Regions from separate parts of the Bradyrhizobium sp. C-145 genome, predicted to be linked through region 2. Evidence: predicted binding sites of a transcription regulator. Region 2 holds the regulator's gene; the other holds the start of a gene.

Region 1 (9,804 bases), 1.2 Mb from region 2:
GCGCGTTCATTCCGCGGCCTCCTTCATGGGCTCAGCATTGGCCTCGGCAAATTCTTGGCGCAGCTTGCGGAGCAGGCCGAGCTCGGACTGGAAGTCGACATAGTGCGGCAGCTTGAGATGCTCGACGAAGCCGGTCGCCTGGACGTTGTCCGAATGCGACAGCACGAATTCTTCATCTTGCGCCGGGGCGAGCGCCTCCTCGCCGAGCTCGCGGGCACGCAGCGCGCGGTCGACCAGCGCCATCGACATGGTCTTGCGCTCGCTCTGGCCGAAGGCGAGGCCATAGCCACGGGTGAAGCACGGCGCTTCCGTCGCCGATCCCTTGAACTGGTTGACCATCTGGCACTCCGTGAGCTCGATCGAGCCGAGCGGCACGGCGAAGCCGACGTCTTCAGCGAAGAATTCGACCTCGACCTCACCGAAGCGGATCTCGCCGGCGAAGGGATGGTTGCGGCCATAGCCGCGCTGGGTGGAATAGCCCATCGCCAGCAGAAAGCCTTCGTCGCCACGCGCCAGATTTTGCAGGCGCAGGTCGCGGTCCGCCGGAAAATTCAGCGGCTCGCGGGTGAGATCGCCGACGCCGGCGCCGTCGTCGGCCTGCGGCGAAGATTCGATCAGCCCGTCCCGGCCGAGAATATCCGTCACGCGCGGCGTCGCCGCGGCCGAGGCTTCGGCTGTCGCCGGCGCCTCCGGCACAAAGCCTTCGGCGAGCGAGGGATCGAGCAGGCGGTGGGTATAGTCGAAGGTCGGCCCGAGGATCTGGCCGCCCGGAATGTCCTTGAAGGTCGAGGACACCCGCCGCTGCACGCGCATGGCGCCGGTGTCGACCGGCTCGCTCGCGCCATAGCGCGGCAGCGTGGCACGGAAGGCGCGGACCAGGAAGATCGCCTCGATCAGATCGCCGCGCGCCTGCTTGATCGCAAGCGCCGCGAGCTCGCGGTCGTAGAGCGAGCCTTCGCTCATGACGCGGTCGACGGCGAGGCCGAGCTGCTCCGAGATCTGGTCGAGCGTGACTTCCGGAACGCCTTGGTCGCCGCGCCGTGCATTGGCGAGCAGGCGATGAGCGTTCTCGATGGCGCATTCGCCGCCTTTGACTGCGACATACATGCTTCAGCTTCCCTTGTTCGCGACGCGCGTGGTGCGGGGAATCGCGACCACGGCATCATCGGCGACCAGCACCACATCGAGGCCGCGCGGAAACAGCGGCTCGTTGAACCGCAGGCGCTCGAACAGGTCGAAAGGCTTGATCGACGCCTGGAGCGTCGCGGCGCCGTCAATGCCGGGACCGCGCAGCTCGAAGCTGCGTCCCGCGCCCAGGCTATCGACCTGGAGGATCAATGTGGTCGAGCGATCCGGATATTCGCTGGTGCCGAGCGCGAAGCGCTCGAGCGGCGGAAGCAGTGCGCCATCGCCGATCAGCGCGAAGCTCGCAATCGAGGTGTCCTGCACCACCGGCGCGCCGGTGTGGAACCTGAGCCACTTCACCACGTCGGAATTTTGCGCCATGCACGCATCGAGCCAGAGTGGCGTGTCGTGATCGAACAGCGTCAGCGCGATCGCGGCGGTGCCGCGCATCATCGTATGGGGCGTTCCGGCTGTCGGCACGATACGCTGGACCGAGCCCGGCCGCGCCATCGCGTCCATCACCGAGCGGAAGGTCGATTGCGCCGACAACACCTTATCGGCGAACCCCGGCGGCAGTTCCGCAATCGTGGTCATGACCTCACCCCTCACCGCGCACCATGGTGTAGAAATCAACCTTCGTTGCGGCAGTCTTCGCCGCCACCTGCTGGCGCCTCGTCATAAGCTGCTCGCGCAACGGCGCGATAACGTCGCGCTCGACGGCTGCGCCGAAATCGCAGGACTGCACCAGCGCGTCGCACAGCGCGATCAGCCGCGCCTTCTCACCATCGCGGCCAAGGGTGTAGCCGAAGCCGACCTCGCCGCTGGCAAGCCGCACCGCCGCGCGCGACACCGTGGCTTCGCCGAGGTTGAACGGCGCACCGTCGCCGCCGACCCGGCCGCGCAGCATGACCAGACCGTTTTCGCCTTCGCGCAGATCCTGATGGGCCGGCAGGGCTAAGTTGCGGAGGCGAGCGGCGATCTCGCCCGCCTCCGCGTGCGCCAGCACGGCCATCGCGGCCTTGCGCTGGGCTTGCTGGCTGTTGTGCTGCGTCACCTGGTCCACCGAACTTGCCGCATTGAAGTTGTCTATGATAATAGACAACTTCATACGGACGCGCCATGACTGTTTCGTGACAAAGGCGTGATTTCTGGGCTAGGCTGACCGGCGATATGAGCATGCAAGACACTGCATCGTCGGGCGTCGCGCTGTGGCGCCTCGTCGCCGACGGCATCGAGCGCGGCATCGCCGACGGCCGCTTTGCGGCCGGTGACAAGCTGCCGGGCGAGATGGAGATCGCGGAAACCTACCGCGTGAATCGCCACACCGTGCGGCGCGCGCTGGCCGCGCTTGCCGAGCGCGGCCTCGTGCGCGCCGAGCGCGGCAGCGGGACCTATGTCGAGGCGCAGAAGCTCGCCTATCCGCTGCGCTCGCGCACGCGCTTCTCCGAGATCGTCGGCGCCGGCGGCCGCGAGCCGCGTGGCCAACTGATCGAAGCTTCCGATGACGTCGCGACCCGGGAGCTGGCGCGCGAACTGGGTTTGAAGACCGGTGCGCCGCTGGTGCGGATCGAGGCGATCCGCCTCGCCGACCGCACGCCGATCTGCGTCTCCACCACCTGGCTGTCGGCGGAATTGTTTCCGGGCGCAGGCGCCGTGTTCGCCGCGACACGCTCGATGACGAAGTTGCTCGAGCACTACGGCATTCGCGACTACCGCCGCGGCGCAACCCGGATCACCGCCGGCATCGTCGACGCGACCGACGCCGCCCGGCTCGATCTTGCGCTGGGACGTCCGATCCTGGTGGTCGATGCGACCGACCACGCTCTTGACGGCAAGCCGCTGGTGACGAAGCATTCGCGGTTCGCGGCGGAGCGGGTGGAGTTTCTGGTGGAGTCGTAGCAGCGGAGCTCTCTCCGCGAAACCGGAGCCGTAGGGTGGGCAAAGGCGCACTTGCGCCGTGCCCACCATCTTTCCAAGATTCGCGAGAAGCGGTGGGCACGCTTCGCTTTGCCCACCCTACGGCAGCGGTGATTAAGCGACAGCCCTTCGCCCGATAATCGCAAAGCGCAGCTTGCCCGAGATGAAATCGATCGCAGCAACCGCAATCAAAATCATCAGGATCAGGAACGACACCTTCTGCCATTCCAGCACGCGGATCTGCTCGGCGAGCTGGAGGCCGATGCCGCCGGCACCGACGATGCCGATGATGGTGGCCGAGCGCGTGTTGGATTCGATGAAGTAGAGCACCTGGCCGGCGATCACGGGCAACACCTGCGGCAGCAGCCCGAAGCGGATCTCGTGCAGCGCGCTGCCGCCGGAGGCGCGGATACCTTCGACCTGCCTCTGGTCGGCGCCCTCGATCGCCTCCGAGAACAGTTTTCCAAAGGCGCCGAAATCCGACACGGCGATGGCAAGCACGCCGGCGAACGGGCCGAGCCCGACCACATTGATCCACACCAGCGCCCAGATCAGCGTGTCGACGCCGCGGATCGAATCCAGGAAGCGGCGAACCGGGAAGCGCAGGATGATTGACGGCACCACGTTGCGCGCGGCCAGCAGGCTGACCGGCAGCGCGAACAGGGCGGCGAGCGTCGTGCCCAGCAGCGCGATCGACAGCGTCTCGCCCAGCGCTTTCAGATAGACCGGCAGCGAGGAGCCGGGATCTGGCGGGATCATCATCAGGCTGATCCAGCCGAGCTGGCTGAGGCCGGCGAGGAACCGCGACGGCGAGAAGTCGAGATCGACCAGGCCGTAAGTGAGGATCGCAAACGCCGCGACGATCATCGCGGGCGTTGCAAGCCGCGCCGAGGCCGGCCGGTCGAACACATCGGGGTAGCGCGCGCGGATCTCTCGCGTGTCGACCTCGTGCGGCTTCGTCACGTCCGCGCCTCCTTGCCGAACAGGCGGCCACGCAGCCAGCCGGTGGTGATGTCGATGATGAAGACGGTGACGATGATGGTGAGCAGGATCGCGCTGACGTCCGAGTAATAGAACTTGCGGATAGCGACCACGAGTTCCTGGCCGATGCCGCCGGCGCCGACAAAACCCATCACAGAGGCTTCGCGGACGTTGATCTCGAAGCGCAACAGCGCGTAGCTGGCATAGCCCGCGGTGACCTGCGGCACCACGGCGAAGCGCATACAGGAGAGCCAGCTCGCGCCGGTGGAGCGGATGCCCTCGACCGGCTTCATGTCGGCATTCTCGACGATCTCCGAGAACAGCTTGCCGAGCGCGCCGGTGGAATGGATCGCGATCGCGAGCACGCCGGCCATGGGTCCGAGTCCGAAGGCGATGACGAACACCAGCGCGAACACGATGCCGGGAACGGTGCGGGCGAATTCGAGCAGGCGACGCACGACAAAGCGCAGCCAGGGCGCGGGCGAGGTATTCTCCGCCGCGAAGAAATTCAGGGCAAAGGCGAAGGTCGCGCCAATCAGCGTGCCGACATAGGAGATCAGCAGGGTCTCGCCCAGCATCCTCAGCCATTTGCGCCAGCCCCACAGCCACTCGCCGACATCGGTCCAGACCCGTTGGCCGCTGTCGAGCGTGAGGATGCGGTCGAAATAGCTGATGAAGTTGCCGAAATAGGTGAACAGCGTGCGCAAATTCACTTCGGCGCCGATCGCGGCGAGAACCAGCGCTGCGGCAAAGATACCGGCTCCCAACAGGAGACGCCATCGCCTGCGCGCGACCGCCTGGCGATAGGCGGCGTTGAGCACGGCAAGCTGCTGCTCGGGGAGGATCGAAACCGCGGCGGTCATCTTGTCAGGGGGAGTGGCCTGTAAGAGAGAATGGCCTGTAGAAAGAGAAAGAGCCGGGTCCGTCGACCCGGCTCGAGTAGATCAGGACGCCTTCTTCTTACGCAGCGCATCGACGAACTTGATCAGCTCGATCGTGCCATCCCAGTCCTTGGTGGTGGCGGGATGAAAGCCCTTCTTCTGGCCGTCGGAGAGACGGTCGAATGCCGCCTTGTCCTTGCTCGGCGCGTCGAAGAACGCCTTGGCGATGGCGGCCTTGGCATTTTCCGGGAGATCCGAGTTGTAGGCGTAGGGGCCGTTGATGATCGGCGCCGACTTGTGGATGATGCGGAAATCATCCTTTTTCATCGCCGAGCCGTCGGCATTCTTCAGCATGCCCTTGGTCAGCATCTGCGCCAGCGTCGAATCGTCATCGCTGGTCCACTGGTTGGCGGCAACGTCGACCGTGCCCTGCGCCAGCGCCAGCATCGCGTTCTCGTGGCTGCCGGTGAAGACGACCTTGCTGAAATAGCTGTCGGCATCGTGGATGCCCATCTTGTCGAGCTCGAAGCGCGGCACGTTGTTGCCGGAGGTCGAGTTCGGATCGACGAGGCCGAGATTCTTGCCCTTGAGGTCATCGACCTTCTTGTAGGCGCTGCTCGCCTTGACGAAGAACACCGAATAATAGCCGGTCGAACCGTCGGCGTTGATGTCGTTGGCGAAGGCATCGGTCTTGACGCCGGTCAGGCGTGCGCGCGCGAACGAGGCCGAGCCGTAGCTCGCGATATGGATGTTGCCGGCGCGCTGGCCTTCGATGACGGCGGCATAGTCGTTGGCGATGCGCAGCGTGACCTTCACGCCCAATTCCTTGGAGAGATAGGTCATGAACGGCGCCCAGCGCTCGGTGACGCCGGAGGCGTTCTCCGCCGGCACGACCGCGAAGGTCAATTCGGGATATTTGGTTTTCCAGTCGTCCGCGGAGGCGGAGGTCGTGAACGCGAGCGCCGCGGCGCCGGCGAGGATTAATCTGCGAGTGATCATGTTACCCTCTTCATCGGTTGAGGTCGGTTGACGCAAAGACTTGAACTAAATAGGCGAGGCTCAGGCCGCTGCGGCCGTCCCGAGCGCCGGAACGCCCTCGGGCGCCGGCACGGGTATGCCGCCCATGACGTCGGCGGCTTCGAGATCGTAGAGCTCGCGCGCCACGCGATCGGTCAGCGCGGACGGCGCGCCGTCGAACACCACGCGGCCCGCGGCCATGCCGATCAGGCGGTCGCAATAGCTGCGCGCCAGATCGAGCGAATGCAGATTGCAGAGCACCGTAATGCCGAAATGCTTGTTGATGCGCAGCAGCGCATCCATCACGATCTTGGTGTTGCGCGGATCGAGCGAGGCGATCGGCTCGTCGGCGAGGATGATATCGGGCTGCTGCACCAGCGCGCGGGCGATCGCCACGCGCTGCTGCTGGCCGCCGGAGAGCTGGTCGGCGCGTTGGGCGGCGAGCGCGGCGATATCGAACTGCTCCAGCGCAGACATCGCCAGAGCCTTGTCCTGCTCGGGCCAGAGCTGCGACAGCGAGCGCCAGGCCGGCATCGTCGCGAGGCGGCCCATCAGGACGTTGGTGAGAACATCGAGCCGGCCGACCAGGTTGAACTGCTGGAAGATCATCGCCGAACGCGCCCGCCACTGCCGCAACTCCTTACCGCGCAGCGCGGTGACGTCGACGCCGTCGAACAGGATGCGCCCCTCAGTCGGCGTCACCAGGCGGTTGATGGTCCGCAGCAGGGTCGACTTGCCGGCGCCGGACCGTCCGATCACACCGACGAAGCCGCCGGGGGAGACTTGAAACGAAGCGTCGTCCACCGCGGCTTTTGCGCCGAAGCGACACGTCAGACCTTCCACCACCAGCATGCAGCGCTCCAGATTAACTGGAGCCCACCGCTAACGCCGGCGCTTAACACTTGTGTGACATCCGCGTTGCGGTGCGGCGATCCAACACACGTCATCCCCTGTCATCGCCGCGTCATGACATTGTCATCAAGCCGCTCGAAGAGGAACGCCCCGCCCTCGCGCTTCGGATACGACATGGCCGCCAAAGCTCTTTCGATTCAGCCGACCATCGATCCCTCGGCCAAGCTGCACGAGGCCAGGCTCGGCGCCTACACCGAGGTCGGCGCGCGCACGATCCTGCATGAAGTGACGATGGGCGATTACTCCTATGTCGTCAACGACGCCCAGATCACCTACACGACCATCGGAAAATTCTGCTCGATCGCGGCGATGACACGGATCAATCCGGGCAATCATCCGATGCACCGCGCGACCCAGGCGCACTTCACTTATCGGTCGAGCGCCTACTTCGAAGGCGAGAGCGACGATGTCGAGTTCTTCGAGTGGCGGCGCCAGCATCACGTCCATATCGGTCACGACGTCTGGATCGGCCATGGCGCGATCGTGCTGCCGGGCCGCAACATCGGCACCGGCGCGGTGATCGCGGCCGGCGCGATCGTCACCAAGGACGTGCCGGCCTACACCATCGTCGCCGGCAACCCGGCCCGCATCGTGCGGCGACGGTTCTCGGAGGAGATCGCCGGACGGCTCGCCAAGCTCGCCTGGTGGGACTGGGATCACGACAAATTGCGTGAAGCGCTGCCCGATTTCCGCAGGCTCGGGATTGAAGATTTCCTCGCGACATACGAAGCACGGGCGAGCTCTTTCACCGGTTCTCCTGCCAGCAAACGAAGCGCGGTCGCGTGACAGACATTTTCCTTGAAGGCGGCCGGGCCCTGATCGGCGCCGAGTTCGTCGAGACCTCTCTGCTCGTGTCCGGAACTGATATCGCGCAGGTCGATGCCTCTCGCGGCCGTGCGCGGCTGGCGATCGACGCCCGCAACCTGCTGGTACTGCCTGGCATCGTCGATCTGCATGGCGATGCCTTCGAGCGCCAGATGATGCCGCGCGCCGGCGTCGATTTTCCGATCGACGTCGCGCTCGCCGACAGCGACCGCCAGGCGATCAGCAACGGCATTACCACGGTGTTCCACGCCACGACCTGTTCGTGGGAGCCGGGCCTGCGCAGCGTCGACAATGCGCGCGGCCTGATGGAGGCGATCGAGAGGCAGCGTCCGCAATTCGCCGCCGACACCCGCTTCCACCTGCGACACGAGACCTACAATCTCGATGCCGAGGCCGAGATCGCCCAGTGGCTCGCGGAAGGCCGCGTCGACCTGTTCGCCTTCAATGACCACATGGACGGCACCGTTGCCGACATGGCCAAGCCTCGCAAGCGCAACCGGATGGTGGAGCGCACCGGGCTATCGAGCGAGGAGTTTGACCGGCTGGTCGAACGTGTGGTGGCGCGCGCCGCCGACGTTCCAGCCTCCGTGTCGCGGCTCGCCGCTACGGCCCGCGCTGCCGGGGTGCGGATGCTCTCGCATGACGACGCGACGCCGGCGATGCGCCACGAGTTTCGCGAGCTCGGTGCGATGATTGCCGAGTTTCCGATCAACGTGGAGACGGCGCGAGCGGCAGCAAGCCACGGCGATGCCATCGTCTATGGCGCGCCGAACGTCGTGCGCGGCGGCAGCCACACCGGCTGGACCAGGGCGTCGGACATGATCGCCAAGGGCCTCTGCTCGGTGCTGGCGTCGGACTATTACTATCCGGCACAGCTGCTGGCCGCATTCCGGCTCGCCGCCGACGGCGTGCTGCCGCTGGAGAAGGCCTGGGATTTGGTCTCTGCCGGGCCTGCCCGTGCAACCGGCCTTACCGATCGCGGCATCCTCGCGGAAGGACGCCGCGCCGACATTCTTTTGGTCGACGATAGCGTGCAGCTGCGGCCGCGGCTGATCGCCGTGATATCAGGCGGCAAGCTCGTGCATCTCACCGATGCGACGCGGCTGCTCACAGCGGCGGCGATGCCACGCGAGACTGTCGTTGCGGCATGAATTGGCTATGCTGAGGCAATGACAGGTTTTCCCCGCTACGCGATCTATTTTGCCGCCGGCGCCGACAGCGCCCTCTCCCGCTTTGGCGCCGAGCTGCTCGGCTACGATGCCTACACCGGCGACGAGGTGCCGTTTCCGCGCGAGGCACTGCATGTCGCGGCCGACTGGCGCGACGTCACCGCCGATCCCCGCAAATACGGCTTCCACGGCACGCTGAAGGCGCCGATGACGCTGGCGGCCGGCAGGACCGAGGCTGAGCTCGCGGCGGCCTGTGCGGCATTCGCCAGCAAGCCGCGGCCGATCCCGGCGATCCGACCGGTCGTCGATTCCATCAGCGGCTTCATTGCCGTCATTCCGGCTGAGCCTGTCCACACGCTCCAGCAGTTCGCCGCCGATTGCGCTCGCGAGTTCGACTCGTTCCGCGCCGCGATGACGGCGGAAGATCGCGCACGTCGCAGGCCTGAGAAGCTGAGCGAGCGGCAGCGCGACTATCTCGACCGCTGGGGTTACCCTTACGTCATGGAAGAATTCCGCCTCCACATGACGCTGACGGGACGGCTGGACGCCGAGCGCCGCGGGCCGATTCTGGAGATGCTGCGGAGGAGGTTTGCGACGTTGAAGCTTGATGCGCTGACGATAGATCGGATCGCGCTTTTCAAGCAGGATGATCCCAAGGCTCGCTTCCGCATCGTCGGCGAGTGGACTTTGGCGCGATAAAGCTTGATGGGATGAGGCATTGATCGTTGCAACGAGCGAGGTGCACTCCCTCTCCCGCTTGCGGGAGAGGGTTGGGGAGAGGGTGTCTCCGCGATGGGACAATCCCCAAGAGGAGAAAGCCCTCACCCGGCGCTTCGCGCCGACCTCTCCCGCAAGCGGGAGAGGTGAACCACCCGCGGCAATCGATTCAACCTAAGGCCATTCCGCTTTAGTCACTGCCGGCTCGACAGATTGAAGGCGAGCGCCACGACGCCAACCACGATGAGGCTGGCCGCCCA
Region 2 (9,804 bases):
CGATCGCCTTCTTCACGGCCTCGATATCGCCATGCGGGACCTGGTCGAAGCCGTCCATCGGCGGGCCGAAACCTTCGAGATACTTTGCCGAACCCGTCGCGGCCAACGTCGCCAGCGTACGGCCATGGAAGGCGCCTTCGAAGGTGATCATGCGATAGCGATCAGGATGGCCTTTGGCGGCGTGATAGCGCCGCACGACCTTGATCACGCATTCCAGCGCTTCAGCGCCGGAATTACAGAAGAACACGAAGTCCGCGAAGCTTTCGCTGCACAGGCGCGCCGCCAGTTTCTCACCGTCCGGGCTTTGGAACAGGTTCGACATGTGCCAGAGCTTGGTCGCCTGCTCCTGCAATGCCTTGACCAGCGCGGGATGGGCATGGCCGAGCGCGTTCACCGCAACGCCCGACGTGAAATCGAGATAGCGATCGCCATTGGTCGCGATCAGCCAGCAGCCTTCGCCGCGCTCGAAACCAAGGTCGACCCTGGCGAAAACGGGAAGCAGATGCGGCGCGGCGCTGTTGGTCATGACCATCACTTGGATGTTGCATTTGAATGTTGAGACCTGCCTGGCGTGCCTTGCGCAGCGCACCATTGACCGGTCCGGAAAACGAAACGTGCCGCCTTTTAAGGGCGGCACGCGGCACTATCTTATGCCTGGCAAGACCGGTGTCAATGCCGCCTGGAAAGCCTCGCGAAACGCTGAATCCGTAGTCTTGCGGTGCCGATTTTGCGGGGTTTTCACCACGGAACATGTGGAAGCGAGTCGGCGGACTCTTGCGCGGGAGTCACGCCATATTGTAGCGTTTGGCCTGTCAGATACGACATCTCGTGCAGCGGTTCTGATCCTCTAAGTCCTCATGTACCGGCGTAAACGTTCGGGCGTCAGTAGCGCGCCCGGCGAGCCTTAAGGGATTCTGGCGGCACGGGTTTTTCAAGGCTTAGGCATTCGCTGTGAGGCCCCAGGATGGCGGCGCGCAGCGAGGGAAAGGGTGCAATGACGGTTTTGACCTGGTCCGACGATCGCGTCGAGCAGCTGAAAAAGCTCTGGGAGGCCGGACTTTCGGCCAGCCAGATCGCGGCCGAGCTCGGCAATGTGACCCGCAATGCCGTGATCGGCAAAGTGCACAGGCTCGGCCTGTCGGGCCGCGCCAAGAGCCCATCTTCGGCCGCGCCGCGGCCGCGCAAGGCGCGCCCAGCACAGCACATGATGCGGGTGACCCGGCCGATCTCGCGCGGCAACACCGCGCTGGCGCAGGCCTTCGAGGTCGAGGTGGAGGCCGAACCGGTCACCTACGACAACGTGGTGCCGATGAGCCAGCGGCTGTCGCTGCTGGAATTGAACGAGGCAACCTGCCACTGGCCGGTCGGCGATCCATCGAGCCCGGATTTCTTCTTCTGCGGCGGCAGGGCGCTGTCCGGCCTGCCCTACTGTGCCCAGCACTCGCGCGTGGCGTATCAGCCGGCCGCGGATCGGCGGCGGGCGCCGGCCAAGCCGAGCACGCGGTGAGTTTGTTCTGAGATCGAAACGGCAGCCGTCACGCGATGACGGCTCTACAAATCCGATGTCGTCCCGGACAAGCGCGCCTCAAGCGCGCGTAGATCCGGGACCCACAGCCACCGCAAGCTGTGGCTACGGGGACTCGAAGTTACTTTTTTAGCGCAACAATCACTCCCTGTGCTATGGGTCCCGGATCTGCGCTTACGCTTGTCCGGGACGACAGTGAGAGTGTGGCAGCCGCCTGCTAAAGCAACACCGCCTAACTTAGGTCTGCTCCGCCTTCGCAAACCGATCATCCAGCGCATAGCCGGCGCCGCGGACTGTGCGGATCGGGTCCTGCTCGCGGCCGAGATTGAGCAGCTTGCGTAGGCGGCCGATATGGACGTCGACGGTGCGCTCGTCGATATAGATGTCGCGGCCCCAGACGCTATCGAGCAGCTGCTCGCGCGAGAACACGCGGCCGGGATGCTCCAGGAAGAACTCCAGCAGGCGATATTCGGTCGGGCCGAGATCGATCGGCCGGCCAGAGCGCGCCACGCGGCGCTTGTCGCGATCGAGCTCGATGTCGCCATAGGCGAGCACGGTGGCGAGCCGCTCCGGGCTTGCCCGTCGCAAGAGCCCCTTCACGCGCGCGAGCAGCTCCGGCACCGAGAACGGCTTGACGATGTAGTCGTCGGCGCCGGTCGCAAGACCCCGCACCCGCTCGCTCTCCTCGCCGCGCGCGGTGAGCATGATGATCGGGAGTTGCTTGGTCTCGGGACGGGTGCGCAGCCGCCGGCACAGCTCGATGCCTGATAGTCCCGGCAGCATCCAGTCGAGCACGATCAGATCGGGGATGTGTTCCTTGAGGCGGGTGTCGGCGTCGTCGCCGCGCATCACCGTCTCCACGTCATAGCCGTCGCCTTCGAGGTTGTAACGGAGAAGCTCGGTGAGAGCTTCCTCGTCCTCAACCACCATGATGCGTGCGCCCATGTTGTCGTCGCTCCCTCAGGTATTCGGTACCGTCGTGGCGAAGGTCGTCATGTCGCCCTTCGGCCGCTTGTCGGTGATCGCCTGACCCTCGATCATGTAGAACACTGTTTCGGCGATGTTGGTGGCGTGGTCACCGATCCGCTCGATGTTCTTGGCGCAGAACATCAGATGGATGCAGAACGAGATGTTGCGCGGATCCTCCATCATGTAGGTGAGGAGCTCGCGGAACAGCGAGGTGCAGATGGCGTCGACTTCCTCGTCGCCCTTCCACACCGCCATTGCCGCCGGCAGATCATGCGCGGCATAGGCGTCCAGCACCGACTTGACCTGCTGCTGCACGAGGTCGGTCATGTGCTCCAGGCCGCGGAACAGTTTTAGCGGATGGAAGTCCGTCTCCAGCGCCGCAACGCGCTTGCCCATGTTCTTGGCGAGGTCGCCGATGCGCTCGAGATCGGTGGCGACGCGCATGGCGCCGACAATCTCGCGCAGATCCACCGCCATCGGCTGGCGGCGGGCGATGGTGAGCACGGCGCGCTCCTCGATGCGCTTCTGCAGCGCGTCGAGCTCGGCGTCGGTGGTGACGACGCGCTGGCCGAGCGCGACGTCGCGGCGGATCAGCGCGTCGACGGAATCGACGATCATGCGCTCGGCGATGCCGCCCATCTCGGCGACCAGGCGGGTGAGCTCCTGGAGGTCGGTGTCGAAGGCCTTTGCGGTATGTTCAGTACCCATGTCCCGTCTCCTCAGCCGAACCGGCCGGTGATGTAATCCTGCGTACGCCGGTCGCTCGGCGACGTGAAGATCTTGCTGGTGTCGTCGAACTCGATCAGTTCGCCGAGATACATGAAGGCGGTCTTGTCGGAGACGCGCGCCGCCTGCTGCATGTTGTGGGTGACGATCGCGATCGTGTAGTTCTCGGACAGTTCCTGGATCAGCTCCTCGACCTTGGCGGTCGAGATCGGATCGAGCGCCGAGCAGGGCTCGTCGAACAAGATCACTTCAGGCCGCACCGCGACCGTGCGGGCGATGCAGAGGCGCTGCTGCTGGCCGCCGGAGAGCGACAGGCCCGAGGCGTTGAGCTTGTCCTTGACCTCGTTCCACAGCGCGCCGCCGCGCAGCGCCTTCTCGACCCGGTCGTCCATCTCGGACTTCGAGATCTTCTCGTAGAGGCGGATGCCGAAGGCGATGTTCTCGTAGATCGTCATCGGGAACGGCGTCGGCTTCTGGAACACCATGCCGACCCGGGCGCGCAGCAGATTGAGGTCGAGCTTGGGATCGAGAATGTTGGTCTGGTCGAGCATCAGCTGACCGGTCACGCGCTGGCCCGGATAGAGGTCGTACATCCGGTTGAAGATGCGCAGCAGGGTCGACTTGCCGCAGCCCGACGGGCCGATGAAGGCCGTGACGCGGTTGGTGCCGAGCGTCAGGTTGATGTTCTTCAGCGCGTGATGCTCGCCGTAATAGAAGTTGAGGTTGCGCACCGTCACCTTGGCGGGCGCTTCCGGCAGCGGATGCGAGGCCAGGTGACCGTTGGAACTCACGGATACGGACAGGTCGGTCATTTTGCGGTCCTCTCGGCACCGAGGATGCGGGCGCCAATGTTCAGGGCAAGCACGGTGAGCGTGATCAGCAGTGCGCCGCTCCAGGCGAGCTGCTTCCAATAGGCGTAGGGGCTCTGCACGAAATTGTTGATGGTCACGGGCAGGTTCGCCATCGTCTTGTTCAGGCCGAGGCTGAAGAACTGGTTCGACAGCGCGGTGAACAGCAGCGGCGCGGTCTCGCCGGCGACGCGGGCGGTGGCGAGCAGCACGCCGGTGATGAGGCCGGAGCGCGCGGCGCGGTAGGCGATGCGCTTGATCACCAGTGAGCGCGGCAGGCCGAGCGCGGAGGCCGCCTCGCGCAGCGCGTTCGGCACCAGAAGCAGCATGTCCTCGGTGGTGCGCAGCACCACCGGGATGACGATCACGGCGAGCGCGAGGCTACCGGCGATCGCCGAGAAGCCGCGCATCGGCACCACCACGGCGCCGTAGATGAACAGGCCGATGATGATCGAGGGCGCCGACAACAGGATGTCGTTGATGAAGCGGATCACCGAAGTCAGCTTGTCGTTACGGCCGTATTCGGCGAGATAGGTGCCGGCGAACAGGCCGAGCGGCGCGCCGATGCCGACGCCGAGCACGGTCATGATCAGCGAGCCGACGATGGCGTTGAGCAGGCCGCCTTCGGACGCGCCGGGCGGCGGCGTGTTCTCGGTGAAGACCTGGAGGTTCAGGCCGCTAAGGCCGTTGTAGAGCAGCGTGATCAGGATCAGCGCGAGCCAGGTGACGCCGAAGGCGGCGGCGGCGATGCAGAGCCCGCGGATGACGATGTCGGTGCGGCGGCGGCGTGCGTAAATCGGGTTCATGTCACTTCCCCGCCTTCTGTTCCAGGCGCAGCAGCATCAGCCGCGCGGCCGCGAGCACGAAGAACGTCAGCACGAACAGGAGCAGGCCGAGCAGGATCAGGCCGGACTGGTGCAGGCCGTCACTCTCGGCGAACTCGGAGGCGATCGCCGCCGAGATCGTGGTGCCCGGCGCGAAGATCGACGAGGAGATCCGGAACGAGTTGCCGATGATGAAAGTCACCGCCATGGTCTCGCCGAGCGCGCGGCCTAGCGCCAGCATGACGCCGCCGATGATGCCGACGCGGGTGTAGGGGATCACCACGCTGCGGACGACTTCCCAAGTGGTGCAGCCGACGCCGTAGGCGGCCTCTTTCAGCACCGGCGGCACCGTCTTGAACACGTCGACCGAGATCGAGGTGATGAAGGGCAGCACCATGATGGCGAGGATCAGCGCAGCGTTGAATAGGCTGAGATAGGACGGGGGACCTGCGAAGATCGCCCCCAGCACCGGGACGCCGTCGAAGACCCTGATCATGAAGGGCTGGAAGGTGTTGGCCAGGAACGGGCCCAGCACGAAGAAGCCCCACATGCCGTAGATGATCGAGGGGATGCCGGCGAGCAGCTCGATCGCCATGCCGATGGGGCGGCGCAGCCATTGCGGGCAGAGCTCGGTGAGGAAGATCGCAATGCCGAGACCGACCGGAATGGCGATCAGCATCGCGATGAAGGAGGTGACGAGCGTGCCGTACATCGGCCCGAGCGCGCCGAGCACGGGCGGATCGGCCGAGGGCGCCCAGCGCTGCGTCCACAGGAACGACAGGCCGTATTCCTTGATCGCCGGGAAGGCGCCGACGATCAGCGAAATGATGATGCCGCCGAGGATCAGCAGCACCGAGATCGCGGAAAGCCGCGTGATCCAGTAGAAGGTGACGTCGCCGAGCTTGAACGCGCTCAAGGCCTTGGCGCGGTCATACGGTCCGGCGTCGTCGATTACATCGCTCTGAACAGCCATCTCTGCCACGCCGATCCCCTGTACCCGTTCTATATACGCTTGTTGCCGGACTTGTGCCCCGGATGCGGCGCGAGCTGCGAAGCGGCGCGACGCTGATCCGGGGCCCGGTTCTTGTCGGTCCCGGCGCTGCGCAGCAGCGTTTCACGCTGCAGCGCGTCCGGGCCATTCGCTTCAGCTCTTGATCTCGGCAGCCCAGGTCTTCTCGATCAGCTGGACGACGCTGTCCGGCATCGGGATGTAGTCGAGCTCTTCAGCCGCCTTGCCGCCGTTCTTGAACGCCCAGCGGAAGAACTTGATGGCTTCCTGGGAGGCAGCCTTGTCCGTCGCAGACTTGTGCATCAGGATGAAGGTCGCCGCCGTGATCGGCCAGGACTTGTCGCCGGGCTGGTCGGTCAGGATAACGTAATAGCCGGGAGCCTTGGCCCAATCGGCGTTGGAGGCGGCGGCCTGGAAGGCCTCGACGGTCGGCTGCACCGGCTTGCCGGCCTTGTTGACGAGACCGGTGTAGGTCAGCTTGTTCTGCTTGGCATAGGCGTACTCGACATAGCCGATCGAGTTCTTGGTCTGGCTGATGTTGCCCGACACGCCTTCGTTGCCCTTGGCGCCGACGCCGACCGGCCACTCGACCGCGGTGCCCTCACCGACCTTGCTCTTCCAGTCCGCGCTGGCCTTGGAGAGGTAGTTGGTGAAGTTGAAGGTGGTGCCCGAACCGTCCGAACGGCGGACCACGGTGATCGCCTCCGCGGGCAGCTTGACGTTCGGATTGAGCTTCTTGATCGCGGCGTCGTCCCACTTGGTGATCTTGCCGAGATAGATGTTGGCCAGCGTCTCGCCATCGAACACCAGTTCGCCGGGCTTCACGCCCTCGAGGTTGACGACGGGGACGATGGCGCCCATCACCATCGGCCATTGGACGAGGCCGTCCTTCTCGAGCTGCTCGGCCTTGAGCGGCGCGTCGCTGGCGCCGAAGGTCACGGTCTTGGCCTGGATCTGCTTGATGCCGCCGCCCGAGCCGATCGACTGGTAGTTCAGACCGTTGCCGGTCTCCTTCTTGTAGGCGTCAGCCCACTTCGAATAGATCGGGAACGGGAATGTCGCACCGGCACCCGTGATGTCGGCTGCAAACGCCGCCGTCGTCGATGCGGCGACCAAGCCGGCAGCGACGATAGTTTTGAGGAAATTCATGCTGGTCTCCATACAGGGGAGCGAAGCGCCATCCGCGCCCGATCGCGCTCCCCGCGCCGCCCCTTTAGGAGCGGTCGGCTGTGCTTTTACGAAGGTTTCGTGACAGCTGGATGACACCCTCAAGCGCTTGGAATCGCTTGATTTTCACATCGATGCCGGAGGCCTGGCCTGGGGAAAACAAGCGGTAAAAGTGGCGCCCTGTTTGGGTACGCTTTCGATCAGGAGCCGGCCGCGATGACGGTTAAGAATATGTTTCACCAGCGATAATCCGAGCCCGGTTCCACCCTGCGAGCGGCTGTCGCCAACGTCGACCCGGTAGAAGCGCTCGGTCAGCCGGGGCAGGTGCTCCGGTGCGATGCCCGGACCGAAATCCCGGACCATGGCCCGGATTTCCTGAGATCCATCAGTGGCCGCGCTTGACGTCAGCGACACGATGACGCGTCCGCCCGAGGCGCCGTATTTGAGCGCGTTCTCGATCAGGTTCTCGAACAGGCGAAGCAGCTCCTCGCGGTCGCCCGCGATCATCACGGGGGCTTCCGGCAGATGGGTCTCGACATCGACCTGGCGTTCCCGCGCCAGCGGCTCGAGCCCGTCGGCGACCTGGAGGATGATAGGCAAGAGGTCGACCAGCGTGTCGGGGCGGACATGGGCCGACAGCTCGACCCGCGACAGCGACAGCAGATCGTCGATCAGGCGCGCCATGCGGGTGGCCTGATTGTGCATGATGCCGAGGAAACGCTCGCGCGCCTTTGGATCGTCCTTGGCCTGGCCCTGGAGCGTGTCGATGAAGCCCGACAGCGCGGCGAGCGGGGTGCGCAGCTCGTGGCTGGCATTGGCGACGAAGTCGGCCCGCATCTCCTCGACCCGCCGCAGCGGCGTCTGGTCGTGGAAGGTCATCAGCATGCATTTGTCGGCGCCGCCGAAGGTGGTCGGCACCGGCACCGGCGTGATCATGAGCTCCATCCAGCGATCGACCGGTACATGGTCGAGATAGGTCGCGCGGCGCGGCTCGGTGGTCGCGATCGCCTCGCGCAACGCCGTGATGATCTCCGGCGAGCGCAGCGCGAATTGGGCGAGCTCGTTCCTGCGCAGCGCCGGCGCAAGCTGGGCGGCGGCGGCATTGAGATGGATGACGCGGCCGGCGCGGTCGAGCAGCACCGCAGGATCCGGCATGCCGGCGACGACGGCGGCCACCGCTGCGCTCTCGACCGGGTTGATGCGCCTGACGTCGTCGCGCGAGGCTGTGGGATCGTGCAGGCGCCAAGGGATCAGCGCCGCGGCTGCGATACAGAGGAACACGATCGCGGCGTGCAGCGCCGACAATTCGCCGAGCGAGACCACCACTGACAGCGCCAGCGCCGCCGCGATCAGGATGATGGTCGAGTGCCGCAGCCGATCGGACCAGGGCTGGGTGTTGGGAGAAGATGGGGCGTCAATCGCCATCGGGGAGGGCTTCTCCTTAAAGGCTTGCGCCGCTCAGGCGCCGCTGTCGCTGCGCTCTCTCACATAAGCGGCCTCACGCGCGGGGCCGGGATCGAGCTTGAGCGCCGCCTGCTGCAAGCGCTTCGAACGTGCGCCGATGATAACTTCGCGAAACGTCAGCAAGATTACAGATAGAACGAAGGGGGACAGATAATAGAGGACGCGGAACAGCAGCATCCCGCCCAAGAGCTCCTCGCGGTCCATCTGCCAGAGGCCGACCAGCATGGCGGCGTCGAACACGCCAAGACCTCCCGGCGAATGGCTGGCAAAGCCGAGCAGCGTCGCCGAGACGAAGATCACCGCCACCACCACGAAGCCGAGATTGGGTTCGTCCGGGACCAGCACGTACATCGCGAGCGCGCAGAAACCGAGATCGACGATGCCGATCGCGATCTGGAGCAGCGTCAGCGGGCCGCCCGGCAGCACCACGGTCCAGGGCCCGCGGCCGACCACCCGCGGCTGGGTCCAGACCCACACCACATAGGCGACCAGCCCCACGATGATCATCATCGCCAGCGTCCGGTTCAGCCAGGGCGGCAGCTGGTCAATCGCGGCGGCGGCCTCCGGATGGTAGGAGATGCCGAGGCCGAGCACGGCGGCATTGCCGAGCCAGAAGGTCAGGCCGGCGAGAAAGCAGATTTTTGCGACGTCGATCGCGTTCAGCCCATAGGCCGAATAGATGCGGTAGCGCACCGCGCCGCCGGTGAAGACGCTGGCGCCGACATTGTGGCCGATTGAATAGCTGGTGAAGGCGGCGAGCGCGTTGATCCGGTAGGGCACGTGGGAATGCCCGATCGCGCGCGTGGCGAACAGGTCGTAGAAGGTCAGGGTGAAATAGCCCGCAGCCACGAACAGCGCCGCCATCGCAATCTGGCTCGGCTCGGTGCTCTTGATCGCCTCCAGAACCTCGTTGCGATCGATGCCGCGGAGCATGTGGTAGAGCACATAGCAAGCGATGCCGATGACCGCGACGCTGATCACAACTCCAAGCTTATGCAGGATTTGCTTCTGGCGCAGAAACGTCGTCGCCCTGCGTATGGCTTCCAGCATCTAGACCTCGAACAACGCTTCAGCGGCCAGGTTGGCCGGCAGACAGGCGGACGACGCACCGGCACTCAACGACCCCTCGCCGCCGGCTTCGGCATCGCGCATGCCCCCTGCCCTTCCACTAGCGCGTTTTCGGGCGAAGTGGAATTCGCCAATTCGAACAAAAACACGTGCCTTCAATATTTTAGGCAGGGGTGCGGGCTCCTGATGCACGGTTTGGCGCTT

What was found. Region 2 encodes PhoB, which activates phosphate uptake and scavenging genes when phosphate is short. Its sites were predicted from a motif close to TGTCATNNANCTGTCAT; they were not measured.
Region 1: a site for PhoB is predicted at 6,884-6,900, ahead of phnC (phosphonate ABC transporter ATP-binding protein). Genes of this name have one in related genera too.

What each region holds. Positions count from the first base shown of each region.
Region 1 covers NZ_CP088150.1:590,188-599,991, reverse strand. The annotation lists gene LRP30_RS02695 (alpha-D-ribose 1-methylphosphonate 5-phosphate C-P-lyase PhnJ) at 1-10, opposite strand, end outside; gene LRP30_RS02690 (carbon-phosphorus lyase complex subunit PhnI) at 7-1,107, opposite strand; gene phnH (phosphonate C-P lyase system protein PhnH) at 1,111-1,719, opposite strand; gene phnG (phosphonate C-P lyase system protein PhnG) at 1,724-2,188, opposite strand; gene phnF (phosphonate metabolism transcriptional regulator PhnF) at 2,296-3,024, shown strand; gene phnE (phosphonate ABC transporter, permease protein PhnE) at 3,157-4,005, opposite strand; gene phnE (phosphonate ABC transporter, permease protein PhnE) at 4,002-4,886, opposite strand; gene phnD (phosphonate ABC transporter substrate-binding protein) at 4,968-5,903, opposite strand; gene phnC (phosphonate ABC transporter ATP-binding protein) at 5,964-6,773, opposite strand; gene LRP30_RS02650 (chloramphenicol acetyltransferase) at 6,948-7,619, shown strand; gene LRP30_RS02645 (alpha-D-ribose 1-methylphosphonate 5-triphosphate diphosphatase) at 7,616-8,809, shown strand; gene LRP30_RS02640 (DUF1045 domain-containing protein) at 8,828-9,526, shown strand; gene LRP30_RS02635 (hypothetical protein) at 9,739-9,804, opposite strand, start outside.
Region 2 covers NZ_CP088150.1:8,935,222-8,945,025, forward strand. The annotation lists gene LRP30_RS42075 (aspartate aminotransferase family protein) at 1-526, opposite strand, end outside; gene LRP30_RS42080 (GcrA family cell cycle regulator) at 995-1,507, shown strand; gene phoB (phosphate regulon transcriptional regulator PhoB) at 1,763-2,470, opposite strand; gene phoU (phosphate signaling complex protein PhoU) at 2,486-3,202, opposite strand; gene pstB (phosphate ABC transporter ATP-binding protein PstB) at 3,214-4,032, opposite strand; gene pstA (phosphate ABC transporter permease PstA) at 4,029-4,874, opposite strand; gene pstC (phosphate ABC transporter permease subunit PstC) at 4,876-5,865, opposite strand; gene pstS (phosphate ABC transporter substrate-binding protein PstS) at 6,037-7,050, opposite strand; gene LRP30_RS42115 (ATP-binding protein) at 7,195-8,493, opposite strand; gene LRP30_RS42120 (lysylphosphatidylglycerol synthase domain-containing protein) at 8,527-9,582, opposite strand.